Regions from separate parts of the Lysinibacillus sp. FSL L8-0312 genome, predicted to be linked through region 1. Evidence: predicted binding sites of a transcription regulator. Region 1 holds the regulator's gene; each other region holds the start of a gene.

Evidence for each region. Region 1 encodes LexA, which represses DNA repair genes until DNA is damaged. Its sites were predicted from a motif close to CGAACATATGTTCG; they were not measured.
Region 2: a site for LexA is predicted at 7,847-7,860, ahead of MHI22_RS09065 (carbohydrate kinase). Genes of this name have one in related genera too.
Region 3: a site for LexA is predicted at 6,354-6,367, ahead of ruvA (Holliday junction branch migration protein RuvA). Genes of this name have one in related genera too.

What each region holds. Positions count from the first base shown of each region.
Region 1 covers NZ_JBBOOV010000001.1:4,474,023-4,485,060, reverse strand. Annotated here, with positions in the region: gene MHI22_RS22325 (lmo0954 family membrane protein) at 266-622, shown strand; gene MHI22_RS22320 (PspA/IM30 family protein) at 639-1,277, shown strand; gene liaF (cell wall-active antibiotics response protein LiaF) at 1,390-2,073, shown strand; gene MHI22_RS22310 (sensor histidine kinase) at 2,070-3,110, shown strand; gene MHI22_RS22305 (response regulator transcription factor) at 3,085-3,717, shown strand; gene MHI22_RS22300 (hypothetical protein) at 3,810-3,971, opposite strand; gene tkt (transketolase) at 4,019-6,013, opposite strand; gene MHI22_RS22290 (DUF896 domain-containing protein) at 6,138-6,371, opposite strand; gene MHI22_RS22285 (GNAT family N-acetyltransferase) at 6,558-7,079, shown strand; gene def (peptide deformylase) at 7,348-7,923, shown strand; gene MHI22_RS22275 (YneB family resolvase-like protein) at 7,962-8,627, opposite strand; gene yneA (cell division suppressor protein YneA) at 8,624-8,938, opposite strand; gene lexA (transcriptional repressor LexA) at 9,105-9,722, shown strand; gene MHI22_RS22260 (gamma-glutamyl-gamma-aminobutyrate hydrolase family protein) at 9,833-10,555, opposite strand; gene MHI22_RS22255 (prepilin peptidase) at 10,589-11,038, opposite strand, start outside.
Region 2 covers NZ_JBBOOV010000001.1:1,772,841-1,783,878, forward strand. Annotated here, with positions in the region: gene MHI22_RS09035 (lytic polysaccharide monooxygenase) at 1-929, shown strand, start outside; gene MHI22_RS09040 (alpha/beta hydrolase) at 1,268-2,368, opposite strand; gene MHI22_RS09045 (DUF2642 domain-containing protein) at 2,641-2,856, opposite strand; gene dtd (D-aminoacyl-tRNA deacylase) at 2,928-3,368, opposite strand; gene MHI22_RS09055 (RelA/SpoT family protein) at 3,404-5,599, opposite strand; gene MHI22_RS09060 (pseudouridine-5'-phosphate glycosidase) at 5,804-6,718, opposite strand; gene MHI22_RS09065 (carbohydrate kinase) at 6,723-7,814, opposite strand; gene MHI22_RS09070 (MFS transporter) at 7,935-9,185, opposite strand; gene MHI22_RS09075 (MarR family winged helix-turn-helix transcriptional regulator) at 9,375-9,833, shown strand; gene MHI22_RS09080 (adenine phosphoribosyltransferase) at 10,285-10,797, opposite strand; gene recJ (single-stranded-DNA-specific exonuclease RecJ) at 10,833-11,038, opposite strand, start outside.
Region 3 covers NZ_JBBOOV010000001.1:1,799,240-1,810,277, forward strand. Annotated here, with positions in the region: gene MHI22_RS09140 (DUF421 domain-containing protein) at 1-309, opposite strand, end outside; gene MHI22_RS09145 (polysaccharide deacetylase family protein) at 446-1,288, shown strand; gene yajC (preprotein translocase subunit YajC) at 1,363-1,629, opposite strand; gene tgt (tRNA guanosine(34) transglycosylase Tgt) at 2,409-3,554, opposite strand; gene queA (tRNA preQ1(34) S-adenosylmethionine ribosyltransferase-isomerase QueA) at 3,611-4,651, opposite strand; gene ruvB (Holliday junction branch migration DNA helicase RuvB) at 4,668-5,672, opposite strand; gene ruvA (Holliday junction branch migration protein RuvA) at 5,691-6,311, opposite strand; gene MHI22_RS09175 (phosphotransferase) at 6,424-7,302, opposite strand; gene MHI22_RS09180 (LysM peptidoglycan-binding domain-containing protein) at 7,292-8,320, opposite strand; gene MHI22_RS09185 (transcription repressor NadR) at 8,462-8,995, shown strand; gene MHI22_RS09190 (thiol-disulfide oxidoreductase DCC family protein) at 9,171-9,563, opposite strand; gene pheA (prephenate dehydratase) at 9,582-10,463, opposite strand; gene MHI22_RS09200 (ACT domain-containing protein) at 10,628-11,038, opposite strand, start outside.

The DNA of each region.
Region 1 (11,038 bases):
AAGGATCTATCTTCTATTTTTGTCGAAAAAATTCTAGTTTCGCATCTATAAATGACTTTATGACAAATGGTATTTTTTGATAAAACAAAATAGTTATTTTCCAAAAACAAGAAAAAACAGCTCGTTTTATACGCCAAAAACCCACTTTCGTTACAGCTTAGATGGTTCTCAGCCTCAAGACCTAGATCAAAATCAATTTCGAGTCCGTTTTAGACAATCTTGTATAGAGGTAACATAAAGGTACAAACGAAAGGAGCTAAAACAAATGAAAAAATTTCTTTTATTAACTGGAGGCGTCATCGCAGCATGTGTTGCACTTGCCTTAATAGGACCACTGGCAGGTTTACTATTCTCCGGATTATTTGTAGCACTAGGCATGCATTTCTACATGGCAAGCAAATCAACATTCGGTAAAATTTTCTGGTTTACAGTTGGTCTAATCGGTGTTCTATCAGCAGTGTCTAACATTCCAGCAATGATCGGTCTTGCAGCTATCGCTATTATCTATGTCATCTATAAAAAATGGAATGGCGAAGATGTAAAAATCCCTACAATCGAAGGGAAAAAAGAAGAAGATCCGTTTACAAACTTTGAAAAAGAATGGTCAAACTTAACAAAATAAAAAGGAGCGAAATTAAATGAATTTATTTCAACGTTTTAGATATACAGTAGAGGCAGACTTACATCAAATATTTGATAAAAAGGAACAAAAAAATCCGATTGCAATGTTAAATCAATACATTCGCGAGGCAGAAAAACAAACAGAACAAACAGGTAAATTATTAGAACGACAAGGGCAATTAAAAGAAAAGCTAGAGCAAGAATATAAGCAAAATGCTGAATTACTAGCTAAACGTGAAGCCCAACTAACATTGGCAACAACTAGTGGTGAACAGGATTTAATTGATTTCGCTACAGATGAAGTAACGGCTTACACAGCTCGTAATCATACACTACAAGCGAGCATTGAATCGAGTACACGTGAATACTTCGAGCTAGAGCGTAAATTCGAAACAATGAAGCATAAAATTAAAGATATGAAAGTACGTCAATTACAGCTGATGGGAAAAGAAAATGTAACACGTGCTCACCATCAAATGGACGGCATGATTGCCAAAAACAATAAAACAAATTTTGAAGATTTAGAAGCCTATATCGATAAATTAGCTTACCAAATCGATAAAGATCATGAGGTAACAACTTTCGAGGCAAGACTGGCAGAATTAGAAAAAAAAGCAGCAGAAGATCACTCACCACTGCTAATTGAAAATAAATAACATGTTATAATGAAAGCAATGCGCCAACTTTATAAGGCGCATTCTTTCACGTTTAAAAATAGAGGGTCCCATTCCCTCTCTTATACTATTAGTAGAAGGAAGGGTGACCCTCTTGCAAAATTTCACAACAAATAAGCTCACGTTTTGGGTACTATGCTTCTTTTTACTCGTCTTTGTAGAGCTTACTATTTTTAATAATGGCGGAGCCTTCTGTTTATTGATTGGGGCAGTACTTCTTTATTTAAGTTTTTCCAAAAAAGTTCGTTTTTTTAAATGGACAGGAATTTTCTTCATTGCTATTGCTTTGTTTACCATGTGGAGCCTACGTTTATTCGTCGTCATCATGCTCTTATATATGCTTTATCAATACCTACAACGAGAAAACGAACCAAAGGTAGTCGGTGCAGAGCTTTTTGAAAAGCTTCCTACAACTAAAAATGACTTGATTGGCACAATGCCAGCACCTACAGAAGCGTACAAATGGCAAGATGTACAAATTCAACGCCTTGCAGGAGATATTACGATTGATACAACACAAACAATCTTACCTGCTGGCACTAGTCTCATTACAATTCGCCAAGGGATCGGGAAAGTTCAAATCTATATTCCCTATGAAATCCCTTTCCGTTTACAGTATACGACGTTATTTGGTGAGCTTATCTGCTTACATAAGGGGCCACAACGCATCTTAAATGAAAGTATTACTTTCGCTGACGGCAACCCTGAGGATGCTAAACGCGTTTTAATTATTCATGTCGCAACCTGGCTGGGAGATTTGGAGGTGCTACGAAAATGATTGCCTTTATCTCAAGATTGTTTACGCTATTTTTCATTTTAATGAGTGCTGTTTTCGGTCTGCTTGTGGCGGTATGGGGCAATCCGGATGAAAAAACATGGGAGCCATTGTGGCAGCAGACTTACGATAATATTCCGCTAGGAGGCATCATCGTAGTTAGCCTGTTTGTACTTAGCTTCCTGTTTGCTAGCTGGATCAGCATGACTGCTCGAGCACGAGAAGCTCAAGCAACACGCATTGTGAAGCAATTAATCGAGCCTGATTTTATTTTCCCTAAAAAACAAGCACTTCCGAAATCATTAAAAAAGGCAATAGTTCAAACAAGTGAATTAATCGATACACAGCGAAAAAGCTTACAGCGACTCTCCAATGAACGGGCAGAAGCAAATGATAAAATTATTCAGGAGCGTATTATTGCTGAACGCCAACGACTTGCTAGGGAATTGCATGATTCCGTATCACAGCAATTATTTGCGGCTTCTATGTTACTCTCAGCATTAACTGAAAATGACGAAAATGCTACTAGCTTAAAACAGGTGGAAAAGATTGTTCAGCAGGCACAGCTAGAAATGCGCGCATTGCTGCTCCACTTACGACCTGTAGCTCTACACAATAAAACGCTAGCACAAGGCTTAGAGGAATTGATTATTGAACTTCAACAAAAAGTTTATTTCCATATTGAATATGAGCTAGAGGAAATGGCCTTAACAAAAGCAGAAGAAGACCATTTATTCCGTATTGCACAGGAAGCCCTCTCTAACACGCTCCGTCATGCCAAAGCAAGTGAAGTGGAGTTACTGCTTGTTGCACGAGATGACTTAGCCATTTTACGAATTCAGGATAATGGGTTAGGCTTTGATGTGGAGGCCGATAAATCAACTTCGTACGGCTTACAAAATATAGCTGAACGAGCTGTTGAAATTGGCTGCACATACAAAATTGTGTCCGTGCCTGAAGAAGGAACGATTGTGGAGGTTAAAATTCCGCTACAGAAGGAGGAGGTTCATGTCGATGATACAAGTGCTCATAGTGGATGATCATGAAATGGTACGGATTGGCGTTTCAGCCTATCTTTCAGCACAACCAGATATTACAGTTGTAGGTGAGGCTGAAAACGGCAAAGAGGCTGTGGAGCGTGCCCTTGCCCTAAGACCTGATATTATTTTAATGGATAATGTCATGCCCATCATGACAGGAGCAGAGGCAACAGCGGAAATTTTAACGGCATGGCCAGAGGCAAAAATCATGATGGTGACTAGTTTTTTAGATGACGATAAAGTCTACCCTGCTTTAGAGGCTGGTGCGGTAAGCTATATTTTAAAAACTTCTAATGCTAAACAAATTGCCGATGCTATTCGTAAAACCATAGGTGGCGAAACAGTATTAGAGCCAGAAGTCACATCCAAAATGATGCACCGTATGCGCCACGGTAATAATACGCCCCTTTACGAACAGCTCACTGACCGTGAAATGGAAGTATTATTGCTCATGGCAAAGGGTAAAGCCAATCAGGAAATCGCTGACGAACTATACATTGCCTTAAAGACCGTAAAAACACATGTTAGCAATATTTTAGCAAAGCTCGAAGTGCAAGATCGTACACAGGCCGTTGTCTACGCTTTTCAAAGTGGCCTTGCTAAATAACACCTACATAAAAAACTGCATGTCAGCATGCAGTTTTTTCATGTATTTAGAGATACTTGATTAGATCCACAATATACCTTTTCTAATTCTTGTCATGATCCATAACCATATGTCACGCTGATAGCATCAAAATCATTTTCACGAGCCCCGATCATGATAAATTGTTCCTTTGGATACTTGGCAAAATGATGCAGCACCTCTGCAATAATCTCACTTTTATCATAATGAAAAACGATAAAAAAATACCGCAACACTCAGCGAACTTAAACATCGACTGAGTGTTGCGGTATTTTAATATAAATTATAGTGCTTTTACTTTCGCTACGACATTTTCTACAGTGAATCCGTATTTTTCCATTACTAATTCACCAGGAGCTGATGCACCGAACTTGTCGATTGCAAGAACGTCACCTTCAAAGCCAGTATATTTATGCCAGCCAAATGATGCACCCATTTCAATCGCAAGACGTTTTGTCACAGCTTTTGGTAGGACAGATTCTTTATAAGCTGCGTCTTGTTTTTCAAAGCGATCCATAGACGGCATGGAAACAACTGCCACATCCACACCTTCTGCTTTTAACGCTTTCTGTGCTTCAACAGCAAGTGAAACCTCAGAGCCTGTTGCGATTAAAATAGCATCTGCTACTTCTTTTGTAGCAGGAGATACTGTGTAAGCACCCTTCGTAACACCATCACGAACTGTTTCAATAGAGGCGTCAAGCACAGGTAAGTTTTGACGAGATAATACTAAAACGGTTGGCGTTTTTTCTGATGCTACGGCAAGCTCCCAAGCTACTGCTGATTCATTTGCATCCGCAGGACGAATAACAGAGAGATTTGGCATCGCACGTAGTGATGCAAGGTGTTCGATTGGTTCATGTGTCGGACCATCTTCCCCTACTGCTATAGAGTCATGTGTAAATACATATGTTACAGGAAGCCCCATTAATGCAGAAAGACGAACTGCTGGACGAACATAATCAGAGAATACGAAGAACGTACCGCCAAATACATTTAAACCACCATGAAGAGCCATACCGTTCATTGCAGCACCCATTGCAAATTCACGAACACCAAACCAGATGTTGCGACCAGCATAATCGTCTGCAGAGAAATCGCCTGCACCCTTCATCGTTGTTTTATTGGAGCCAGCAAGGTCAGCGGAACCACCAAAGAATGAAGGAGTTTTCTTCGCAATGGCATTAATCGCGTCACCAGAAGAAGAACGTGTTGCTACAGATTTACCTGCCTCATATACTGGTAGCTCTGACGCAAAGTCCTCTGGTAATTCACCATTCATCGCTTTTTCAAATTGAGCCGCTAACTCTGGGAACTCTTCTTTATATGCAGCAAATTTAGCATTCCAAGCTTCCTCAGATTGTGCACCTTGTATTTCAGCAGCAGCATTAAATGTATCATACACTTCAGCAGGAATTTGGAATGGCTCGTGTGCCCATTCATACGCAGCTTTCGTTAAGACAACTTCATCTGTACCAAGTGGCGCACCATGTGAATCTGCTTTACCAGATTTATTTGGAGAACCAAAACCAATCACTGTTTTTACTTCAATTAATGTTGGTTTGCCAGTTGATTTTTTCGCTTCTTCAATTGTGGCATTAATGGCATCTACATCTGTACCATCAGCCACTTTTAAGTAATTCCAGCCATAAGATTCAAAGCGTTTTTGTACGTTTTCTGAGAATGACTTTTCTAAGTCACCGTCTAAAGAAATATCATTAGAATCGTAAAGTACGATTAATTTTTCAAGTTTTAAGTGACCAGCCAATGAAATAGCTTCAGCTGCTACACCTTCCATTAAGTCACCATCACCACAAAGGGCAAATGTGTAGTGGTCAACGATATCATGACCAGGTTTATTGTAAGTAGCCGCTAAATGACGCTCAGCCATTGCCATACCAACTGTCATAGCAATCCCTTGACCAAGTGGACCAGTTGTTGCCTCTACACCTACTGTATGACCGTATTCAGGATGTCCTGGTGTTAATGAATCCCATTGGCGGAAGTTTTGAATTTCTTCCATTGGTAAACCATAGCCTCCAAGATGAAGTAAGCTGTACAGAAGCATAGAACCATGACCAGCTGATAGTACAAAACGATCACGGTTATACCATTTTGGATTTGCTGGATTATGGCGTAATTGTTTTGTCCATAGCGTATAAGCCATTGGCGCCGCCCCCATTGGTAAACCTGGGTGACCAGAATTTGCTTTTTCGATAGCGTCGATTGACAAAGTTCGAATAGCATTAATTGCTAAAAGATCCGCGTGTTGAGTCATTATATTGTGACATCCTTTCTCGTCCTATATTGTTCTTTTACAGTTTAGTCAACATTGCTTTAGAAAACAATGCTTTTGTTATACTAATTGCGTTTTCATACATACTTTATTGAATTGTGTCACATTAATTTAGAAATTTATTTTTTTTAGCTTGTCTTACTTTCTCTGGTGTCACATCATTACCTTCTGCATCTACCACTTTTACATTTTCAATCGTATCTCGCATAGTCGCTCTAAACGTATCTAAGTACTCCTTGCGAAGCGCTGTTCGCTCCTTAGCCTCTGCTTCTGTTAATTGACCACTTTTGGCCTTAGCAGAAAGTTCATTAATTCGGTTAATTTTTTCCTTTGATAACATTGTTACACACCTTTCAATACCTAGCTTAATGACTTCAGTATGCAAAGTATAGCATGCTTTCCCTTAAAATGCAGTTATACCAACCCTTAATAACACTTCTTAGCCATAATTTACATGACTTCCAGATGTTAGTCGTGTATAACTAATAATAAAAGGAAAAAATTTATATTTATTGGAGGAAATTAAATGAACATCACAACACAGCGATTACTTATCCGAAAATTTGAAGCCCAAGATTGGCAGGCTGTTTATAGCTATATGTCTGATGAAACGGTGATGCATTATATGCCTGAAGGAGTTTTAACGGAAGAACAAGTCCAAAAATTTATAACAGAAAATAGCGCGGATCAAGCTAAGCATTTTGCCATTACTTTACGCGATCAACCAGAAGTTATTGGTCATTTAGTTTTTCATCGATGCTTTGGCGAACATACCTATGAAATTGGATGGGTATTGAATCCTGCTTATCAGCAACATGGCTATGCATCAGAAGCTGCTCAAGCCCTATTAGATTATGGATTTTCCAAATTGAAGCTTCATAGAATAATAGCAACATGCCAACCCGAAAATATAGCTTCTTACCGAGTGATGGAAAAGATCGGTATGCGGCGTGAAGGATTTTTTAAAAAATGTATACCGCATGGTGACAATTGGTGGGATGAATACTATTACGCAATCTTGCAAGAAGAATGGCATAGAACTCTATAAAATGACCGTGTTACATAGTAACAACATTTGGTCATTCAGTAAAAAGAGTATAAAATAAATGGCTAACACTTCAGACAAAACGGAGGGATAAACCTGAGGAGTATGATCAAAATGTTGAGAAACAAATTAGGGATAACCAAAGCTATACTTACGAAAGAATGCGGTGTTGTTAGACAGACAATTAATTGTATTGAAAATGATAAGTACGAGCCATTAGCTTTGAACATGGCTAAAGTCCTCAATAGCCGTATTGATGAGGTGTTTATGTATGACTAAATTTCTTCCTGATTCGATCATTACCATGAAAGATTTTGTGAAAGAAGACTCGGTATTATTACGAAAACAAACCGAAGAAGTGACGACACCCTTAAACCAAGAGGATCGAAATACTTTATTAGCTATGCTGCAATATCTCAAAAACAGCCAAGATCCAACGCTAGCAAAAAAATATAAGCTTCGCCCTGGAACTGGGTTGTCTGCAAATCAAATAGGTGTAGACAAACGAATGTTTGCTGTACTATTTGATCATAATGAAATGGTGTTTATCAATCCCAAAATCATAAGTCATTCCCTCAATATGATTTATTTACCTGATGGAGAAGGCTGCCTGTCGGTTAATCGACCTGTCCATGGTTTTGTGCCAAGATACGAGCGTATTAAGGTCAGAGCATATGACATTGATGGTCAAGAATTCATCTTGCCGTTTCAGGGCTATGGGGCGATCGTTGTCCAACATGAAATCGATCATTTAAATGGCATAATGTTTTATGATCGAATAAATAAAGAGTATCCTTTTCAACTACCTACTAACATCATCATCGACAGTTTGGCTTCCTATCAATAGCATTTTTTACTGTGAATAAAAAAGATTAGCAGGCGATATTATTTGCCTGCTAATCTTTCTTGATGTTCTTGGAAGCGACGATGAACAGTCGCTTTACTTACTTCAAAGCCCAACCCTCGAAGCGTGATCGAAATTTCCTCAAAGGTAAATCCACGTTTGCGTAGCTTGACAATTTCATCTACAGGTAGATCCTTTCGCTCCTGCCCATAGGGATTCCCTCGGTTCGATAAATTATTTTCAGGACGATAGCCATTTTCTACAGCGCGTCGCATGCCTCGACGTATTTTAGCATTATGGATTCTTCGTTGATACTCCTCCACGATTGCTAAAATCTCAAGCAGCATCGTGTCCATTTCATTTAGTTGAACGGGTCCTGCATCGCGCATGGAAAAAACATCTGTTGCTGATTTTTGCAATAAATGCAACACAGCCATCCTTGCGTTCCCACGTCCTAATCGTGTTTCATCTTGTACAAAAAGGGCATTAATTCCCTTTTCTTTAATGAAATCAAGCATTTCAAGCAAGCCATCGCGTTCCACATCATAGCCGCTATGCTTATCCTTAAATACACCCTTTACCTCATAGCCTTGCTCTCTAGCGTAGCGCAGCAACTCTTCCTGTTGGCGCTCTAATGAGGAGCTTTGTGTTTCTTTTTCAGTACTTACACGGCAATAGACAACAGCCGACATTTGTTTATTCATCATTGTTCAGTTCTCGCAATTTCGATAGTATGGATGGGATTGGCTTGATCACCCAATACAGGAATAACTAGAGACTTTCCTGCCACAATTTTAATATCTGCTAATTCATTTTCTGTTTTGACCAGCTTAATCCAATCATCTGTACTCATCTTACCACGGTATTGCTCTGCTAACGACCACAAGCTATCCCCATGTTCAATTTGAATTTCTGCGTAATTAACATCTCCTGGATCAGTGATGTAAAGGTATCCTGCAAATAATAGACAAGCTCCTAATAAAATGGAGATATGTGTATTTTTCTTTAACCATGTCATAGTTACAACCCCTTTTCTAGAATGTTTGTTCGGAATGTATGTTCTCATAATAAAGCGAACAAACGTTTTTGTCAAACACTTTTCGAACCTATGTTTGCATACATGTTCGCATTCTGTTATACTATCAAATAAGAAGAATGATATTAGAAAAAAGAGGTGAGCACTCATGAAAAAAGTTTCGAAAAGACAAGAGGACATTTTGGCTTTTATTAAAGAAGAGGTACGAGCTAAGGGATATCCACCATCAGTACGTGAAATCGGGGAAGCAGTCGGACTTGCTTCAAGTTCAACTGTTCATGGTCATTTAGCTCGATTAGAACAAAAGGGCTTTATTCGTCGAGATCCAACAAAGCCACGTGCAATTGAAATTTTAGAGCCTGAAGAGTCTATTCAAAAGCAGCAAGTCATTCATGTACCACTTGTGGGGAAGGTAACTGCTGGTTCCCCAATTACTGCTATTGAAAACATTGAAGAATATTTCCCATTACCAGATACGTATGGCACAAGCGAGGATCAGTTATTCATGCTAGAGATTATGGGGGAATCTATGATTGAAGCAGGAATTTTAGACGGCGATTTAGTTATTGTGAAGCAAAAGGCAACAGCTAATAACGGAGATATTGTTGTAGCCATGACAGCAGAGGATGAAGCAACGGTCAAACGTTTCTTCAAGGAAAAAAATCATTTCCGTTTACAGCCTGAAAACTCATCTATGGAGCCTATTATCGTCGATCAAGTTTCTATTTTAGGACAAGTTGTAGGACTATATCGTCGTGTACATTAATCATTTAAAGTAGGTTTTGAGGATTATGTGTTCCTTCTAAGAGCATGTATCCTCTTTTTTACGCAAAAAAAGAATCCATATATGGTTGGATTCTTTGTACAGTCCCCCTGCTACGCTTCCTTTTTGAATTTTAAGCTAGCTTCAACAAAGGCTGAAAATAATTTTTGTGCAGGCTCATCTCCTGCTATAGCTAGTTCCTCGGGATGCCACTGAACAGCCAAGCAAAATGGCAACTCTTCATGAACAACTGCTTCGATAATGCCATCACTCGATTTTGCTGCTACTTTTAATTTCTCTGCTAATACATTAACTGCCTGATGATGAAATGAATTTACCGCTATTTTCTCTTGTTGTAAAATGGTCGCTAATAAATTCTCCTCCATAATTTGTACATAATGAGTAGCTACAGCTCGAGCAGATTGCTGTACATGCTTGAGCAGCTTAGTACTAAAATGGTCACTATCAATATCCTGAAATAAAGTACCACCTAGTGCTACATTTAGTATTTGAATGCCTCGGCAAATACCCAAAATAGGCATCTTTCGTGTGAATGCCGCTTCAATTAATGCTAACTCTACCGTATCTCTTGCTGGATGAATTTTCCCTAGTTTTGGTGCAGGCTCTGCCCCATACAGAAATGGATGCACGTCATAGCCTCCAGATAACAATAAACCATCTGTAAGGGATAGAATTTGTGTGGCATCCTCCTCTACGCCAAGTGGAATAATAAGCGGAATCCCACCTGCATCAATGATACTTTTACTGTAAGCAGCATTTAATCGAGAGGATAAATCATCTTCCACAAAGGCTGTAATGCCAATAATCGGTTTCACTTGCTTCCCTCCATATGCTTGAAGATTGAACAATTACCAAAAACCTAAATACCAATCGATTAATGAATCCCCATAAAAATAGACAATGATAGCGGCTAATGCAATAGAAGGTCCAAAAGGAATAGGTGTTTTTCTCCCCTGCTTGTTCTTCGTTAACACGACAAGCCCGACAATCATGCCGATAACTGCAGCTATAAATAATGTTAACAGTGTATGCATTGTACCAAGAACAAGTCCAATTAAAAAGAATAATTTAATATCGCCTCCACCCATGCCCCCGTTTGATATCACAGCAATACTATATAATATGCCGAAACCAACGACTGCACCTACAGCACAGTCCCACCAGGGTGTTAATGGCGACAATACTCGTCCAATAATAAGGAAGGGTAAAAAGAATAAAAGCACCTTATTCGGAATCAGCATATAGGCTATATCAGAAACAACAATGATGACTAATAATGAAATAAAAAATAGGGCTAC
Region 2 (11,038 bases), 2.7 Mb from region 1:
CATTAAACCGTGCTGACCTTGAACTAATTGCAACTGTAGAACATAATGGTTCTGCTGCATCGAATAATTTAACTCATACAATTAACGTGCCAACTGATCGTAGTGGTTACCACATTATTCTAGCTGTTTGGGATGTAGCTGATACTTCAAATGCATTCTATAATGTAATCGACGTTAATTTAGTGAATAATGGAAATGTAGATATAGAAGCTCCAACTCAGCCAAATGGATTACATACTACGAAAGTTACTTCAAACAGTGCCGAGCTAAAATGGAGTCCTTCTACAGACAATGTGAGTGTAAAAGAATATCAGATATTACGTGATAATAAAGTAGTTGGAGTGGTACCAGGAACAACATTCACAGATAAAAATTTAAAACCGACTACCAAGTATACATATACGGTAAAGGCAGTGGATGCAGCTGGGAATGTTTCTAATGAAAGTGAATCGATAGTTGTAGAGACAATGCATACAGCTCCAGATACAGAAGCACCAACGCAACCGACTGCACTTCACACAATGGGCGTAACATCTTCAAGTGCAGACTTAATGTGGAGTGCATCAGAGGATAATGTAGCAGTTGACCATTATGTTATATATCAAGGAACACAAGCAGATCAAATGTCTGTTGTTGGAACATCAAAAACTACATCATTTATGGACATGAATCTCCAATCCAATACAACTTATATGTATGCAGTAACTGCAGTGGATGCGGCTGGAAATGAATCAATTAAAAGTTCCATTTTAACTGTGACTACAAAAGATCTAGGGGCTTCTTATGAGCAATGGAGTCCATTTAAGGCGTACACAAAAGGAGATAAGGTTGAGTACCAAGGAAAGATTTATGTAGCCGTTCAAAGCTATCAAGGATACGGAGATCCAAATTGGATAAACGCATTGTCTTTATGGAAAGAAAATGAGTAAAGTCCTAGTATGAGATTGCAGTGATTGAAAAGATCCTTTTAAATCAACAATAGTTTTATTTCTATAGATAATAGCTATAAATTCATTTTAGAAGTTAAATAAATTCATACAAAGGCCATCGAGAAGTCGCTCTCGATGGCTTTTATCATTTTTCTTTCTCTTCAATTTCCAACATTTAGTAAAATATTGCCGTACCCAACCCCTGCACGGAGTGGGAGCGAAGAGGCGCTCGCCCACAGGAAAGCAAGTAGCCCATGCATGTGTATATACTAATTATATCGCTTGCATTATTGATTCTGCTTCCACAAGTTACAATTAACAAAAGTAAAAAAGACACATTATAAGGAATTGAAAACCTTTTTTACCCATTCAAGAAACTCTCTCATATAGTGTTCCTGCTTAAAGCCATGATTCTGACCTTCTACTACAATTTCAGTAATATTCGCATCTGCTACTCGTGCAGATTGAATATATTCTTGTGGCCCTTTTACCCCAACAGCTAAATCATTCGTCCCATAAGCAATAAACTGAGGTATATTTGCTGTGCTAAAATGTTTAGATAGATCTGTCTGATTCAAAAGCTCTTCACGCACTTCTGGACTTTTTACATCTTCATCTTTAAAAGAAGCAAAGAGCATAGGCACATTATAGCGATAGGTCAATGCTGGATAAATCATAGCTGCAGAGACTACTTGATCATCGACTGCATCGATGTCATCAAGCTGATAACTATTAGGAAACAGATTTTTCCCCTGAATGAGATTAATAAAGCTACCGGTTTGAAAACCACCCGCGCTAAAACCGATCAATCCAATTTTATCTGGATGAATACCATAATCATTTGCATGATAACGTAGATAACGGACAGCCCGCTGAACATCCAATTGGGGAATAGGCCATTCATATGGGTTAGAACGATAGTGTAGAACGAATGCATTGATACCTGCCTTATTTAATGATTCAGCTACTTCTTTTCCTTCAGCAGTTCCACCATCCATTTCCTTAAAGCCATAGCCACCTCCTGGAATAATAATGATGGCACTGTCACTGTTTGATCTCGTATAAGGAATCAGATATGGTTCATCTTCATAGGTAGATTTTTCATAGCCCCCTACAATTTCATGGACATATGTAAAGGTATCAATTGCAGCTTCATTGTCTTTATATTCTTCTCCCACAATACTAGTAGAAAATTTGAATGTCGCTAAGAGTCTGTTAGGATTACCCTTAATATTCATATCGTCTAGCTTACTTCCAGAATGATTTCCTGCAACTTCTTCTCCCCAAATTTCAACCTTGTGCTCAATATCCGCAACTGGCTTGCCTAGTTTATTCCCAAATGGATTAATTTCAAGAATAGCGTATCCACCTCCTATAAACAAAGCGAAAATAGCTAGAATTATTCCCACTATCTTGGCTATTTTCTTCATTATGTTCATAATATATAACCTCCTTTAAACCTATTCATGACAGTATTAAATAGTATATTAGCAGCCATTACTACTTGTTTCTTAGTTGAGTATAATTCTAGTCGCTTTATGACCGATTTCACAAGAGACATACCAAAAGTGTCTTTCTCCATGAACGATCCCTGCTTCCGCCCTCAAACCAATATAAACTCAATATTCTAATAATTAAATTTGCTCATTATACCTTAAAATATAAAAAAGAACCTTCTATCATCTTTTATGATTCGAAGGTTCGTACTTCATCAATTTTTTGTAGTTTCCAATGTAACCCATACAATTTCCTCCATTCGAATGAAGAAAGGGGTACGATTCATCTCAAGGATCATATGGTCAGGTAGTATGGATAATAAAATACCTTTTTGCATCGTTTTTTCTGTTTGCACCACTACTGCCTGGCCAATCATCATGTTAAGTGTTTCGTATAAATATGGATTAGATCTACTCCCTATCTGCGTCAAGTTTAAGACACTCCTTCCTATAAAACTAACCATACTCATTAGTATATGAAGGATTTATAGGAAATGTTCCATTATTTTGATTCTAGAAGTATTGTTACTGGACCATCGTTGATTAGTGCAACATCCATCATTGCACCAAAAATACCTGTTTCCACATGTAAGCCGAGCTCACGCAATGCTTGATTAAAAGCTTCCCACAGCGGTTCGGCTACTTCTGGTCTAGCTGCACTGATGAAACTAGGACGATTTCCCTTTTTTGCATCCCCATACAATGTAAATTGTGAGACGGATAAAATTGCGCCTCCATGCTCTAGGATCGAATGATTCATTTTTCCTTCCGCATCTTCCCAAAGGCGTAAATTAGCTACTTTTTTCGCTAAATAAGCGACATCCTCATGTGTATCCTCATGTGTAATACCTACTAGAAGAACATAGCCATTATCAATCGCTCCTGTGACAGTTCCGTCAACCGTTACAGAAGCAGCTTTACTGCGCTGTAATACTACTTTCATGCATTAAAACCCCAATTCTATGTTGTTGCCAATCATTAATTGATGACACGCTGCACCGAATAAATATCAGGTGTTTGTTTAATCCGCTCAACAACCTTATGCAAATGTGAAATGTTTGAAATGGAAATCGTTAAATGAATTGTTGCCATTTTATCACGATCAGCACGACCACTGACTGCTAAAATATTTGTTTTTGTTTCACTAACAATTTGCATAATTTCATTTAAAATACCAGGTCGATCAAAGGCTGACACTTCGATATCCACTGGATATTCTTTTTTCTCAGGGATGATTCCATGCTCCCATTCCACTTCAATTAAACGTTCTTGCTCATCCTCAATTTGAATATTTGGACAGTCTGCACGGTGTACAGAAACACCTCTACCTTTTGTAATAAAGCCTACAATCTCATCACCAGGTACAGGCGTACAACAACGAGAAAGTCGAATAAGCATATTATCAATGCCCTTGACGATGACACCCGATTCCGTTCGTTTTTGCGGAATTGGATTTTTCATTTTTTGTTCAATTTTCTCTAAAGCTTCTTCCTGCTCACGCTCTTTACGACGTTTTTCTGCTAAACGATTAACCACTTGCTGTGCAGTAATGCCATTCACCCCTACTGCTGCATACAAGTCCTCCTCATTCGTATAGTTGAATTTATCACATACACGTTTGAGGTTTTCTGATGACATCGTTTCCTTTAAATCGAAATCCTGAGCACGAATTTCCTTTTCAATCATTTCTTTCCCTTTGATGATATTCTCTTCACGTAAATGTCGTTTAAAGAATTGCTTAATCTTATTTTTCGCCTGTGAGGATTGTGCTATTTTTAGCCAATCGCGGCTCGGACCAAAAGATTGCTTAGATGTTAAAATTTCAATGATATCGCCGGTTTTCAGTGGTGTATCAAGTGGCACCATTTTCCCATTGACTTTTGCCCCAATCGTACGATTTCCGACCTCTGAATGGACACGATAGGCAAAATCGATGGGCACAGAACCCGCCGGCAATTCGATGACATCGCCTTCAGGTGTAAATACGTAGACCATATCAGAAAATAAATCGAATTTTAAGGATTCCATAAATTCTTCGGCATTAGAAGATTCATTTTGGAATTCTAAAATCTCACGGAACCATGTTAATTTTTGATCGACATTTTGCTTTTGATGATCAACATTTTTGCCCTCTTTATACGCCCAGTGTGCCGCAATCCCGTACTCTGCAATTTTGTGCATTTCCTTCGTACGAATCTGAACCTCTAATGGATCACCATAGGGTCCAATAACGGTCGTGTGTAAGGACTGATACAGGTTTTGTTTTGGCATGGCAATATAGTCTTTAAAGCGCCCTGGCATCGGTTTCCAGAGTGTATGCACAATCCCTAAAACCGCATAGCAATCTTTAATACTATCGACAAGTACACGTATGGCTAATAAATCATAAATTTCATTAAATTGTTTCTTTTGGAGCACCATTTTTCGATAAATACTGTAAATATGCTTTGGACGACCATAGATATCTGCTTCAATTTCAACCTCATTAAGCTGTGACTTCATCTCAGCCATGACATTCTCTAAATAAGCCTCACGCTCATCACGCTTTTTCTTCATCAAACTGACAATACGATAATATTGTTGTGGGTTTAAATAACGAAGTGCTGTATCTTCAAGCTCCCATTTTACAGTCGAGATTCCCAGACGATGTGCAAGTGGTGCAAAAATTTCTAGCGTCTCTTTCGAAATGCGTCGCTGCTTTTCAGCAGGTAAATGCTTTAACGTACGCATATTATGGAGACGGTCTGCTAGCTTAATTAAGATGACACGAATATCCTGTGCCATAGCTACAAACATTTTTCGATGATTCTCCGCCTGCTGCGCCTCTTTTGATAAATATTTAATTTTCCCTAGCTTTGTCACACCATCAACAAGCACGGCTACTTCTTCGCCAAATTCCCGTACCAAATCATCCCGCGTAAAATCCGTATCTTCGACAACATCATGTAAAAAACCTGCCGCTACTGTTTCCGGGTCCATTTGTAATTCAGCTAGAATACCTGCCACTTGTACTGGGTGAATGATATAAGGTTCACCAGAGCTACGGAATTGCTCAATATGGGCATCCCTTGCTAATTCATATGCTTTTTTCACGAATGTGACATTTTCATCATTCATGTAGGATTTGACTAACTCAAAAACGTCCTCAGGAGTCAAAATTTGCTCTTTCGCCATAACATGTCCACCTTGCTCGTCAAATTTTTCAGATTAGATATAAACTTAATTGTATAAAATTTTGTAGCCTATTGTAAAGAGACTGTGTCATTTAGTTTAGTTAATCTCGTGAACAGTTCGAAAAATGGAAAAAATATTCTTCTTTTTAATGAAAAAGACCCTTTGCGACAGGATGTCACAAAGGGTTCTTGTTTCGACAAATGATTAGTGTAATTGATTGTAGGCAACAGCAATTTTTGCGCCAACGACTGCATTGTTTTTCACTAATGCAATGTTCGCATCAAGACTTTTACCTTCTGTTAATTCTTTTACTTTACCAAGTAAGAATGGTGTAACGTTTTTACCTTGAATACCATTCTCTTCAGCTTCAGCTAAAGCTTTTTCAATAATGTTTGTAATAAATGTATGATCTAATGCTTCAGCTTCTGGAATTGGGTTGGCAATGACAGCGCCACCTTTTAACCCTAATTGCCATTTCGCAGATAGCATTGCTGCAATCTCCTCTGGTGTATCAAGCTGGAAGTTGACATCGAAACCACTTTGACGTGTGTAGAATGCTGGTAATTCATCTGTACCATAACCAACTACTGGTACCCCTTTTGTTTCAAGGTATTCTAATGTAAGACCAATATCTAGAATAGATTTTGCACCCGCGCAAATAACAGCCACATTAGTTTGTGCTAATTCTTCTAAGTCAGCAGAGACATCCATTGTTGTTTCAGCACCACGGTGTACACCACCAATACCACCTGTTACAAAGATTTCAATGTCTGCAAGTTCAGCACAGATCATTGTAGCTGCAACTGTTGTCGCACCTAATTTTTTTGTTGCAAGTAAGTAGCCTAAGTCACGACGTGAAGCTTTTGCAACGCCTTGTGAATTTCCAAACATCTCTAGCTCTTCATCTGATAAACCGATTTTGATTTTGCCATCTATTAAGGCAATGGTTGCAGGTACTGCACCATTATCGCGAATAATTTGCTCAACTTCACGCGCAGTTTTCACATTTTGTGGATATGGCATACCGTGTGAAATGATTGTAGATTCTAATGCCACGATTGGTAGACCTTTTGCTTGTCCTGCTTTTACTTCTTCTGATAATACGATGAATTCTTTCATGTTGTTATTCCTCCATTTCATTTTTTAACAAATCTACTGATAATTCAGGTCTTACTGTATAAGGAGATGCCAATGTATTTTTAGCATTTGTTAACCCTGCATCAATACATGTCTCAAAAGATTGACCTGTCAACCAACTGTGTATCACAGCGCTGACAAACGCATCTCCTGCTCCTGTAACATCTTCAATTTTGTTGATCACTTTCGCAGCGAAATGACGAGGTGTGATCGTCGTAGATGCTGCATAAACACCCTTGCTACCAGCTGTGATAATGACATGTTCAGCACCTAGTTGTAAGAGCTGTTGTAATGCTTTTTCATAATGGGTAGCGCTTTCAATTTTATGTCCAACAATTGTTTCTGCTTCATCCGTGTTACAAATAAACCAAGTTACACCTTGTAATGTTTCAGGTAGTCGATTCATTTTTGGCGAAGATACTGGCACAATGACTAATGGAATGGCACGAGCAATGGCTACTTGCTGGATATACGCCACTGTTTCTTTCGGGCAATTTAAATCCAAAATAAAGCAACCAGCATTCACTAGCATTGTTTCATGCTTTTTCAACAAACTCGGTAACAGCAGGTCATAAACCTCCATATTGGCTACAGCTAATGCTAGCTCACCTTGTTCATCCATAATAGCTGTATAGGAACCCGTAGAAGCCTCAGCTAGCTGCTCCACATAACGTAGATTCATAAAGGATTCCGAAGCTTCTTGGATCACTTGCCAATCAGCATCTTTACCAGCCGTTGTTAATAACGTCACTTGATGGTTTAATCTGCCTAAGTTTTCAGCAATATTTCGACCAACTCCACCTACACTAAAAGAAGAGCTGGCAGGGTTAGATGTTCCAAATTGAACATTGCCCTTCACATGGAATTTTCGGTCTAAATTAGCTCCCCCGATGCAAATAATTTCATTTTCCTCGGGTAAAATATAAGCACGACCTACAATTTTTCCTTGCTTTGTTAAACTAGACACTAAATTAGCAAGCACGGGACGGGACAGATTCATTGTATCTGCCATCTCTTGCTGAGACATAAACGGGTTTTGGCGAATTAAAGCAAGCACCGCCTGTTCTCTTTCATTCATAGCATCACCTTTTATTATATTTGTTTATATTATAAACTTTTGTTTGTTAAATGTCAAACTAATATTGATAAAAAAAGTTGAACCTCTTTCTGTCGAGGTTCAACTTTTTTAGTCGACTGTTTATCCTTGCTGAGGCGTTTGTTTTTTTACAATGATAACGAATAAGCTTGCCAATGCACAGAATAGGCCAGCAAGGAAAAAAGCCCATGTGTAGGAATTGAAAAATTTATAAATCAACCCACCCCCATACGCAGCAACTGCCGCTCCTGCCTGATGTGAGGCGAATATCCATCCGTAAATAATGCTGCTTTTTTGCATCCCAAAAATTTGTCGTGTAATGCTGATAGTTGGTGGTACTGTGGCAATCCAATCGAGTCCATAAAAGATGCTGAAAATCGTCAATAAAACAAAGGAGCCTTGAGTGAGTGCATAAGGGAGTAGCAAGAGAGAAGCTCCCCTTAACAAGTAATACCAAAATAATAGCCAACGATTATCAAAGCGATCCGATAGCCAGCCAGAGGCAGTCGTGCCTAATAAGTTAAACACCCCCATAAAAGAAAGAAGAGATGCAGCGGTTACTAGCGGAACGCCAAAGCTAATACAATATGACACAAAGTGAGTTCCGATTAATCCACTTGTCGAAAGACCACAAATGAAAAAGCTGCCTGCTAAGAGCCAAAATGCTTTGACTTTAACTGCCTCTGCTAAACCAAGAAATGCCATACTAATTGGATTCTTCTTGGGCTGTACTTGCGGCTCTTCTATAATCTCATCATGACCGTAAGGGGTTAGACCAATATCTTGCGGCTTGTTTTTAATAAACATAGCAATCATGACGAACATCATGGTACTCAGGAGTAGGATTAATCCCATTGCCCATCGCCAAGAATAATGTTCAATAATAATGGCTAGCACTGGCAGTAAAATTAATTGACCTGTGGCTGTACTAGCCGTTAAAATCCCAACTGCCAGCCCTCTGCGTTTAACAAACCAATGATTCGCTACATAGGGACTGAGCACCGTTAAAAAAAGGCTCGCACCAAGCCCAATGATGCCTCCCCAAATAATGATTAACTGCCAGGATTGGCTCATCCAAAAGGTTAAGGTCATTCCTACTATTAAAGTAGACATGGCACTAAGCATCATTTTCTTTAAACCAATGACTTCAAGCAGCGCCGCCATAAATGGTCCAGATATGCCATATAAAAATAAACTTACAGCAAATGCTAAAGCAATCGTTGAGCGATCCCATTGAAATTCTTTTTCGAGGGGATCCAGGAAAACACCAGACGATGACATTGTAATCCCTGCTACAATAATCGAGAAAAATGTGACAATCAAAATCAACCAGCTATAATGAACTCGCTTCATCCTAACACCTTCTTTTCTTGTGAGATGCATAACAAAACATGTATATACATGTTTTGCGATCTCTCCATTCCATTTATATGTATATACATGCATAATGATAATAATCGTTCCTATAGCTGTCAAGCAGTCTTTTCTAGCTCTTAGGTGTATACTTACAATTAGTAGAATCCCCTCAAAGGAGTACTGACGATGAAGAATCAACTTAAAACAATCGATTATACACAAATCTGTGTTTGTGCAAACCTTAGAAAAAAAACAAGGGTTGTCACACAATTATATGATAAGCTGCTACAGCCCACTGGTTTAAAGGTTACACAATATTCCATGCTGGCCCATATCGACCTTCAGCAAGCTGTCTCAATTAGCCGTTTAGGTGAAATTTTACAACTTGATCAAACGACTGTGACCCGTAATATTAATCTATTAAAGCAACATGGCTATGTTGAATTAAAGCGAGACACAAGCGATGCGCGCACTAAAAAGATTACGCTCACTGAAAAAGGATTAGAAAAGCTGCATGAAGCCGCACCCATTTGGCAAACGATTCAAGATAGAATCATCGAAGATATAGGGGTTGAAAAATATGCAGATTTCTATGATACCTTGCGCACAATACAAAGGATCATCCAAACATATGATGAAGATTAAAAAGTACCTACTTTATTGAGCGCTTCAAACTGCAAACAACAGCCATCGAAAAGTTCACCTCGATGGCTGTTGTCATTTTTTCTTCTAATTACTTACCAAATATAGAGTGGCATGATCAATATTTGGGCATCCATAAGCTTAGTAAGTCGTTTCTACTAAAGGGTAAATAGCAGCCTCTAATTTTCGCTCGAATGGTATAAATTGATCAACCGTTACCATTTCTAATTGTTCACGTTTATTGATTTAATTATCCGTCTTCAGCTTTCATCAGCTTAAAAGTTTACGGTTAATCAACACAGTAATAGGGAAGAAGTTGGATGGAGCAGGGAAAGCAACTCGGCCCGTATCGGCTTTACTTTATTTCATTGTAAAAGAAAAAGACTGTAGGCAAACTCGTAATTTCTTGAGTTTGTCTACAATCTGAAGTGCCCACTATGGTAGACGCTTTCTCTTAATATTGAATAAGTGTTTTAATATTTAGATCTCCAAGCTTTGCACGACCATTTAATTCTAAAAGTTCGATTAGGAAGGCACAGCCTACTACCTGACCACCTAATTCTTCTACTAAACGAACAGTTGCTTCAACTGTCCCACCCGTTGCTAGTAAATCATCACAGATTAAAACCTTTTGACCAGGCTTAATCGCATCATGATGCATTGTTAACGTATCTTGACCATATTCAAGACCATAGTCTGCACTAATAACCTCACGTGGTAATTTACCTGGTTTACGAACAGGTGCAAAGCCAATTTCAAGTGCATAGGCAACTGGGCAACCGATGATAAAACCACGAGCCTCAGGGCCAACTACAATTTCAGCTCCCACTTCTTTTGCATATTCTACAATTTGGTCTGTTGCATATTTGTATGCTGGTCCATTATCCATAATTGTCGTAATATCTCTGAAGCTAATGCCCTCTTTCGGCCAGTTTTCAACTGTTGTAACATATTGCTTTAAATCCATGTTATTGCTCCTCCTACGAAACGCTGTACGTCCGTTTATGTTAATCGTTCATCAAACCATTGTTTTAATTCTATATAAGGAGCATAGACAAGCTTTTGCTCCATTTCAATCTGTTCTGAACGTTGTTTGTAAGACGGTGCCTCTGTTAGTGCTTGTTTTGGGGCATTCACGTTGACAGTCGTCAGTCCACTCTCCATTTTAACAAAACCAAGCTCAAAAAACACCTGTGTCATAAATTTTA
Region 3 (11,038 bases), 2.7 Mb from region 1:
AATAACACCATCTTTTACTAATAAAGCTGGGTCACCATCCACTAAATCTCGTATTTTTTTGAACTTTAACGATAAGTAAGCACTTAAAATTTGAATAAAGAGCAAAATAATGATAGGTAGTATGGCATTAAAGAGAGGATTTTTAAAGTCATCTAGCGCAAAAGCAGCAACTTCTGCAATCAATACAAATACAACCAAATCTATGACTGATAATTCTCCTACTTCTCGTTTACCCATTAAACGGAAAACAATGATAATAAACACATATAAAAAACAAGTTCGAAAAATAATATGGTAATATTCTTCCATAAAAACACCCCCATACTATCAAAGTGACCTTACTTATTGTTTTTTATACAATTTTCAAGGAATAGTCTCCACTTGTTCGTACACAATAACAAAGAACAAAATGCTTAACGACTATAAAAACAAACAAGGTGAGAACATGACAAGGAAAATAATTGTTTTCGTTGTTGTTTATATGCTGCTGTTGCTAATAAGCTCCTCCCCTATTTACGGATACCAAGAGCCGGAAATACCGGTTCTTATGTATCATCATTTAGAGGAACATATAAATAATACTACAGTTATTTCACCCGAAAATTTTGAAAATCAAATGAGGGCGCTGAAAGGTGCAGGATATCATACCATTTCTGTTCAGCAATTATATGATTACTTAAATGGGCAAACGCCATTACCTCCAAAGCCTATATTAATTACGTTTGATGATGGGTATTTAAGCAATTATGAAAAAGCATACCCTGTTTTAAAAAAATACGATATGCATGCAGAAATCTTTGTGATTGCAAGCCGAATCCTAGAAAATGATGAAAAAATTCAACAGCCAAAAGAAATTCCAAAGATGAGCTGGGAGCAGTTAAAGGAAATGAAGGATTATATGACAGTTCAGAGTCACACATGGGATTTGCATTATAAATTACCTTCAGAAAACGGTAGGCTAAATGGTGCGGTATATGGACCAGGTTTTGTAGACGGACAACTTGAAAGTTATCATGCATACGAAGAAAGAGTTAGAAATGATTTTATTCGCTCACGAAAAATAATAAAAGAAAAACTTGGCTATGAGCCCATTGCTATTAGCTATCCTTACGGAATTCATTCACCATCCACCATAAAATTAGCAAAAGAAGCTGGTTTTAAGATGGCCTTTGTTATTCAAAATAAACATGTGAAAAGGGGCGATTCTCTGTTTACGTTAAGCAGAATAACTGTAAACGGCAAAGATTCTGGTGAAGTATTGATCCATAAAATAAAAACAGCTAACTAGCCATGAGTTCGCTTCATGTGTAAAAAAAGACTTACAACATAGCTAATGCCCTATTGTAAGCCTTTTCTCTTTTGTTACTGATTGTCATTAACAATTCGCCCAATTGCTTGACGGTCAAATTTCACTCGTACATTGTCAGCGATTTTTAATGTCACTGCTGTGTCCTCAATCGCATCTACGACACCATGTAGACCACCGATTGTAATGACTTTATCTCCACGTTGCAAACTACTTTGCATATTTTGTGTTTCCTGCTGTCTTTTTTTAGCTGGACGGATTAAGATAAACCACATTGCAACGAACATTAATAATATTGGCGCTAATCCTAATAATTGATCCATAATATATCTTGCCCCCTTTCCAAATCTCACTTTTTTAGTATAGACTATTCCACCAATAAAAAGCGATGGACAAGCCAAAAAATTTTCTCAATTACTAATATTTTTTCTATGATTGACATTATTTTGCTAGAAATATTCACTTTTTACAAAGATTTGAATGCTTTTACAAAACGATTGCCATAGTATAAGGACATTAGGCACTGCCTAATGTCCTTTCATAGTGTTGAAAAACAAAACCATCCATAGAATTTATATGAAAGGTGAAAAAGGATTTCCGTTGCAGGCTACTTGCTTTCCTGTGGACGAGCGCCGAGCCGCTTCCTCTGCTACCGCTCCGTTTAGAGGCACGCCTGTCTCGCTATTCCCACGGGAGTCAAGTAGCCTTCCAATCCATAAAAATGTTCACTTTTTAGCAAAAAAGTGAAGGTATTCACTACTCTTTTATGGAGGGTGTTGTCACTCATCACTTCTCCACTTTGAAAATAAGAGGCTATCCTTTCTCTAATCATACAAATACGGCTCGTATGAAGGATGATAAGGAAAAGACATTTTTGCAGAATGGTTGATTGGAGTGGAGCCAGTGTCACTCCTAGGGGATTTAGCGTCATAGAGGAGACCAGGAGACCCTGGAGCGAACGCAGTGAGTGAAGCGACGCCCCCTCTGGAAAGGACGCTGGTGGAACGGAAATCAACCCCTCGCCTTACAAAATTGCTTATTATGCCGTTGACATTACCTTTTTTATTTCGATTCAGTAACATAAAATGAAAGACGTAATGGCTTAAAAGTTCTTAGCATTTGGCCCATTGAAGCCATATTTTTCAAAGAATTCTTCTCGGAAATCACCAAGGCGGTCTTGACGAATGGCTTCACGCACTTGTTCCATCAGCTTCAATAGGAAATGTAGATTATGATAAGACGTTAAACGAATACCAAACGTTTCTTCCGTACGGATAAGGTGTCGAACATAGGCACGAGAATAGTTTTTACATGTATAGCAATCACAATTCGGATCAATTGGACCAAAATCACGTGCATACTTAGCATTTTTCACCACTAGACGGCCTTCAGATGTCATTAGTGTACCATTACGTGCAATACGTGTTGGCAGCACACAGTCAAACATATCAATCCCACGAATTGCTCCATCAATTAAAGAATCTGGTGAGCCAACCCCCATTAAATAACGTGGTTTATTTTCAGGCATCATTGGCGTCGTAAATTCTAACACTCGGTTCATCACATCTTTCGGTTCACCAACAGATAATCCACCAATTGCGTAGCCTGGGAAATCTAATTCCACTAATGCTTCTGCTGAACGACGGCGTAAATCCTCATACTCTCCGCCTTGGATGATCCCAAACAAACCTTGCTCCTCTGGACGCTTATGCGCTTCTTTACAGCGTTTTGCCCAACGTGTTGTACGATCAACTGATTGCAGCATATAATCATGTGTCGCAGGAAATGGTGGACATTCATCGAACGCCATCATAATGTCAGACCCTAAATCATTTTGAATTTCCATTGCTTTTTCAGGGCTTAAAAATAGCTTATCTCCATTAAGGTGATTACGGAAATGAACGCCTTCCTCCTCAATTTTACGGAATTGACTTAGGGAGAACACTTGGAAACCACCTGAATCCGTTAAAATAGGACGATCCCAGTTCATAAATTTATGGAGTCCGCCTGCTTCCTTGACAATATCATTGCCTGGACGAAGCCATAAATGGTACGTATTGGACAAAATGATCCCAGCATTCATTTCTTTTAATTCCTCTGGCGACATCGTTTTAACAGTTGCTTGTGTGCCCACTGGCATGAATGCTGGTGTTTCAAAGGAGCCATGTGGTGTATGGACGATGCCAAGACGTGCTCCTGTTTGTTTACAAGTATGAAGTAATTCATATCGAATTGCTGGTTGTGTCATAAACTAAAAATCCTCTCTTATCTGAAGTAAAAACAGTACTTCGATTATATCCACTATTATTTTTTCGGACGTATAAACATCGCATCTCCAAAACTAAAGAAGCGATATTTTTCCTCCACTGCTTGCTGATAGGCACTTAAAATAGTTTCTCGAGTAGCTAGCGTACTAACAAGCATGACAAGTGTTGATTTCGGTAAATGGAAGTTTGTAATTAACCCATCCACCACCGTAAAGTTGTAGCCTGGATAAATGAAAATAGACGTCCAACCTTGTTCTGCTCGCACTTCCCCCTCATATTTAGAGCCAATTGTCTCCAATGTACGTGTAGAGGTTGTCCCAACAGCTATGACCTTGCCGCCGTTTTGCTTAACACGATTAATCGTATCTGCCGCTTGTTCGGTCACACTATAGAATTCAGCGTGCATTTCATGGTTTTCAATCGAATCAACACTAACAGGACGGAAAGTGCCGAGACCCACATGTAGCGTGATAAAGACCACTTCTACACCTTTCGCTTTTACCTGCTCTAATAATTGCTCCGTGAAATGCAGTCCCGCTGTTGGTGCTGCAGCTGAGCCACGTTCTTTGGCATAAACCGTTTGGTAACGATCCTTGTCCTCAAGTTTTTCACGAATATATGGAGGCAACGGCATTTCACCAAGTTGCTCTAATATTTCATAAAAGATGCCATCATAATGAAAGTCAAATGTACGTCCGCCATGTTCAAGCTCTCCTGTACAAGTAGCTGTTAATAAACCTTCACCAAATGTGATAACAGTTCCTACTTTTACACGCTTAGCTGGTTTTACAAGTGTTTCCCACTCATCTGTACCAGCTAATTGCTTTAATAACAATACTTCTATATGTGCACCTGTTTCCTCTTTCACACCCATTAAGCGAGCAGGTAAGACTCTTGTATCATTTAATACGAGACAATCTCCAGCATGTAGCTCATCTAAAACGTGAGCAAAATGGTGGTGCTCTACTTTAGTAGCGCCAGGTGTAACAACCATTAAGCGGCTCGCAGTACGATCAATTAATGGCGTTTGAGCAATAAGCTCCTCTGGTAATTCAAAATCAAAATCTTCTACACGCATGAAAAAACTTCCTTCTTTATGTTTGTTGTGGATACTCATATCCAAAATGTTCATAGGCTAAATGTGTGGCAACTCTTCCCCGTGGTGTACGTTGAATAAGGCCAATTTGCATCAAATAAGGTTCATATACATCCTCTATCGTAACCCGTTCCTCACCAATCGATGCCGCAAGCGTATCTAAGCCCACTGGACCGCCTTGGAAGCGCTCAATCATGTTCGTTACAAGTTTATGGTCGATATGATCAAGCCCTCTAGGATCAACTTGTAACAGCTCTAGCGCTTGCTGTGCAAGACCCTCCGTTATCATACCATCTCCAAGCACTTGTGCATAATCTCGTACTCGTTTTAATAGACGATTCGCAATTCGAGGTGTTCCGCGTGAGCGTCTCGCCATTTCCATTGCCGCTACTTGCTCAATTTTCACCTCAAATAAATGAGCACTTCGCACCACAATTTCAGCAAGTGAACGATCATCATAATATTCTAAGCGTAGTAACACACCAAAGCGATCCCTTAAAGGGGCTGATAAGGCGCCAGCTCTTGTTGTAGCACCTACAAGGGTAAAGGGAGGTAAATCAAGGCGTACAGAACGTGCTTCTGGACCTTTCCCCACCACAATATCTAAACAGAAGTCCTCCATTGCTGGATATAGCACTTCTTCAATGGCACGGGAGAGTCGATGAATTTCATCTATAAATAAAACGTCCCCAGGCTCAAGTGAACTTAAAATAGCTGCTAAATCCCCTGGGCGCTCAATTGCAGGGCCACTCGTCATGCGTACATTGACATTCATCTCATTCGCAATAACAGCAGCTAATGTCGTTTTACCAAGTCCCGGAGGTCCATATAACAGCACATGGTCTAAACTTTCTTGGCGAAGCTTTGCCGCTTCAATGAATATTTGTAAGTTTTCCTTCACTTTATGTTGCCCAATATACTGCGTTAATTTTTGAGGGCGTAAAGATAATTCAAACTGCTCATCATAGCTACCTGCCTCACTTGCCATCATACGTTCAGACATGCACCTTCCCTCCTTTCCTTATTTTATTTTTAGCAATAGTTGCAACGCTTGTTTCATAAAGGCATCTGTCGTTTCCAGCTTGTCGTTGTCCTCAAGCTGTGGACGAATTTTTTCGAGCTCTTTTTCAGAATAACCAAGTGCCATTAACGCCAGTATAGCTTCTTCTAGCTCATGCTTATAAGGATTCACACCAAACAATGGTAGCTCATGTTCTGCACTAGGAAGCTCCAATGTATCTAATAACGAGCCTAGCTTGCCCTTCAAATCAAGAATCATTTGACGTGCCGTTTTTTTCCCAACCCCAGGGAACTTCACTAAAAACGCTTCGTCCTCCCGCTCAATGGCACTAATAACCTGTTGCGGATTCCCAGTAGCTAAAATCGCTAGAGCCCCCTTTGGCCCTATGCCAGATACTAATATTAGCTTTCGAAATAGCTCACGTTGATCTAGATTAGGGAAACCATATAAAACTTGTGCATCCTCTCGTACATGCAAATGAACATATATCTGTTGCTCCAGGGCTGATGTGCGGAATGCAAACGGATTGGGCGTATGAAGTTGCCAGCCAATACCTTGTTGTTCTAATACTATAAACTCAGGTGTAATACGAGTTACTTGTCCTTTTAAATAATCATACATCTATAATCCCTCACAATCATCGTCTTCGATTATAGCATATAGCGAACGAATGCTCGACAAAAAGTAGTGGCAAAAGCGCTGTTGCCAAACAAAAATGACCGCCAAATGACGGTCATTTTTTAACAAATCTATCAATATCGTACCACAGTTTTGGCCAATAGGTGAGGGCTCGTTTTGTGAATGGCACTAAATAATCTAAAAATACTAGCTGTTGCTCTAGTGGTAAATCCACTGCAAAAAGCCATTCTCGTAATAGCTCATTCGGATATTTCAAACGATGGAGCTTTCTTTTATCCAGTCGTTTCAGCTCAGGTAATTCGGCAAAAATTTTCCCAAGATCATAATCAACAGCAGGTAATACACGATGCAACCATAAAATATATTCATCATCTGCTTCGCCAAGATGTGCTAAATCAAAATCAATTAAACGTAATTGGCCATCAGAGCACCATAAAAAATTATGATGAACCACATCCCCATGTAATAGTGTGATTTCTTTTTCAGGCGCATCCTCTAATGCAATCAGTTGTAAAGATTTATCACTATAATGCACAATTTGATCGATTTCTTCTTTTGTTAAAAAAGCTCGAAACTCATTTCTTCTACTTTTAAAACGCATATGACGCATTTGCCATTTTAAAAGCTGCGAGTAGGTATGCAAGCCTGGCATTCGCTGCCAAGCTATTTTTTTATGTGTATCATGTAAAGCTATTAATAATTTAAGAGATTCTTCACGATCTTTTTTATATGCAAAGTTAGCACCATGGCTTCCTTCTTGCCATACTTGCACAATTAACTGCTCATCATCACTCTGGACCAATGGTAAGATTAGAGAAGGCTCCATGCGTCCTAACTGGCGATGAATTGCTCTCACCTTCTCTGCAATTTCCACTTGCTTCGCTCGTTTGACAAAATAATGATTCGATTCATACTTATATTTCCAAATGTTTGACTTTAACTCTTCTACAATATACGCTTTTTCACCATCGATAAGGCGTCATCCCGCCTGGGAAATAGTGCGGTGACATCCATTGTCCCCCTGCTGGTGGGCACGGCGGTGGACAATGTGTCGGACATGGTGGTGGCGGACAATGACAAGGATCCATTTGCCATGTAGGCATCATCATTGGTTGTTGATGACAGCCACAGGATTGACCCATGTTCATATCAGGCATCATCATTGGCTGTGTACCACAGCCACAAGATTGACCCATATTCATATCCATTTGTGGCTTCATTTGCTGATCCTGTGTATGGAAGAATGGTGATGTAGACTCTAAAAAGTCTTCCATCCCACCTACTTTATGATCTGGCATGTCACAAGACATTGGCTGTTGTGGCATCGTATAATGCTCGACCTGAGGTTGCATTGGCATCATCGGCCACCACATTTGATGATAGATCGGTTGATGACAACTTGAGCAATGTGGGACAGCAGGCATTTGTGGCATGATATGCATCGGTGGCTGTGGCGCTGGTTGTGGCATTGGCTTCGGTTGAGCTACAGGTGGTGGTGTAGGTGCTGGCGGTGGTGGTGGCTGTATTTGTACAGGTGGTGTTGTAACATTTTGCTCCATTTGTGGCATCACCAATTGTTGGTGCCAATTCATTTCCACAGGCTGCGGTACCCACATCGGTTGTTGTGGCATTTGCATAGGCATTGGCATCGGTATTGGAATCGGAATCATTTGTGGTTCTGGCATTGGCATAGGAGCTGGTGGTGGCGGTACAATAGGCGGCGGTGGTGGCATCGGTCGCTGTACCTCTTTTTTAGGACTTTCCTTCGGTGCCTCCTTATGCACTTGTGTTTCCTTTTTCGGCATTTCTTTATGTGATTCTCTATGCGGCTCTTTGTTTATTTTTTCAGGCAATATAATTTCCATACCTGGAACAATATAATCTGGGTTGGCAAGATGGACATTGAGCCGCTTCAAATCTTCAAACGAAATGCCGTACTCTTTCGCAATCTTCCACAAGGTGTCTCCCTTTTGAACAATATGAATACGCAATTTTTTCCTCCCTTCCTCTCTACGTATCATATGTTCAATGTTTCATTTGGATACAAAAATTTCAGCAAGTTAGAAATGCTTCATGGTACACTAAAACATAAGGAATGCTGATTCCTTTATTATGAGCAGAGGTGAACTCTTATGAAAAAAATGTTAGGCGAAGAACGCCGACTGCAACTTTTAGCGCAATTAAAAAACAGTAAAGCACCTATAACTGGGACAGACTTGGCTAAGTTCGCCAATGTTTCTAGACAAGTTATCGTCAATGATATGACTCTATTAAAGGCAAGAAATGAGCCCATTATTGCCACAAGCCAGGGCTATCTTTATATGCATCAGGAACAATTACAGCAAACCGTTGAACGTACGTTCCCTTGCTTGCATACCTCAGAGCAAACAGAGGATGAATTAATGACCATTGTCGATTGTGGTGGTACTGTCAAAAATGTTATTGTAGAACATCCAATATATGGTGAACTCACTGCCTCCATTATGGTATCAAATCGCCATGAGGTGAAACAGTTTATCGAACGTGTCAATGCCACACAGGCTAATTATTTATCCGCCCTTACTGGTGGCATTCATCTGCATGTCATCTCTGCACCCTCTGTTGAAGTTTTAACTTTAATTGAACAAGCCTTACAAAAAAAGAGTTACTTAGTGTCAGATCAATAAATAGCAAAAGCACCGTATGATATCCTTTTTCATACGGTGCTTTCTGTTTTGATTGCAAATGTTATGCTTCTGATTGGACGCTTGAGCGACGGTATTTCTTTTCTCTTCGCGAGTATTTTGATCCTGAGCGAAAGTATTTTTCCACTCTCTGCGGATATTATAAACCCGTGCGCTACTAGGAAAGAAATCGTTGCCGTTGAGAAGGTGTGGGCAATAAGCATTCACTTTTTTGACCAAATAAACGATAGCGTTGTTTAGCAAATAATCGATACAGCGCATTACGGATAATGGGGGGAACAAGAATCAAGGCATAGAAGCAAGGCCACAGTCCATCCAATTTCCTGCATATGTTTAATGCTGCGGTAGATTCCAGCGAGACGTTCCCTTGTTCAATCAGAATCACACTATCTATATTCTTTGGTATATTGTACTGATTGAGCAATGCTTGGCCGATATCACTTTGAAGTGACGCAAATTGAAAATAGCCAGCTTCATCGTGTTTGATAATAAATTGAACAGTGCTATCACAAAAATTACAGATACCATCAAATAAAATGATGCCAGCCATTACCATTCCTCCCTACAGCTATTCTGCCTCGTCTGATGTAACATAAGTGAAGTAAGTACCCAAAGATTTTACCTTACAGCCTAGTGCAGCTAATTCTTCCATGGCGCCACGCATCATCGGTTCTTTTTCATCTGCTAATACATCAATCATAAAGAAATAATCACCTAGGCCCGTTTTAAGTGGACGTGATTCAATTTTACTTAAATTCAGTTGACGCCATGCAAAAACAGAAAGCACCTGATGCAATGCCCCTGAACGATCCGTTGGCAATGTAATCATAAACGTTGTCTTAGCTTGCCCTTCAGATAGCTCTTGCGGCAATCGTTTATTTTGCTTGGACAGTACAAAGAAACGTGTATGGTTAAAATGGAAATCATGGATATTCGATTCAACTATGTCAAGGCCATATTTTTCGGCTGCTGCTGCATTGCCTACTGCGGCTATACATTCTTGTGGATTTTCTGATACATATTTCGCTGCTGCCGCTGTGGAAGTTGTTTGATGTAATGGCACATGACTGAAACGATAAAATAAGTATTTATGACATTGAGCTAGTGCATGTGGGTGGGAATAAACACCTGCGATAGACTGCCAATGATCCTTTTGCGCTTTATTCACCATTAAATGCTGCTGGATTTTTAGCAATAATTCACCTGTCACATAGAGTGTTGCCTCATGGAATAAATAATCTAATGTTAATGTTACAGAGCCCTCTAAGGCATTTTCTAGCGGAACGACGGCTAAATCCACCTTTCCCTCCGCGACAGCCTCTATACATTCTGGAATCGTCGCACACGGTACAAGCCACTCATTTGGAAAAGTAGCCTTTGTTGCTAAATATGTAAATGATGCTTCTGGTCCTAAATAGGCGATTCTATTTTCCCATTGTTGCTTTGTCATTGCAAATACCTCCTTTATGGCACAATAAGGAGCAGTCCCGCGAGATTACTCACTGTTGGGACAGCTCCTTATTTGAGCTTGTTATCGCATTCTGACCTAGCAGTCTTATTAAACACGATAATTCATTTTTGTCAAAAATTAAAGGATTGAACACTGTACTGTTATTATAATGCTCCAGAACTAATTACTTCTGCTGATTCTACAAAATCTAAGCGCTTTAATTGCTGAATGAGGTCATCAAGATCACAGGTCATGCTTGTTACATCTAATGATAAAGTAACATTGGCACGTCCCTGAATCGGAATCGTTTGATGAATTGTCAATACATTACAATGTGTAATTGTCACAGTTTCTAAAAGCTTAGCAAGTGTTCCTTTTCTATCTTGAAGCTGTAAAAAGACTGTTAAAATGCGTTCCTGCACAATTGAATGAAAAGGAAAAACCGCATCACGATATTTGTAAAACGCACTTCGCGATAAATCCACCTGCTTTACCGCATCCCAAATGGAAGATACTGAACCACTTGATAGTAAGTGTTTCGCTTCCAAAGTTTTTTGCATTGCATCCGTTAAAAC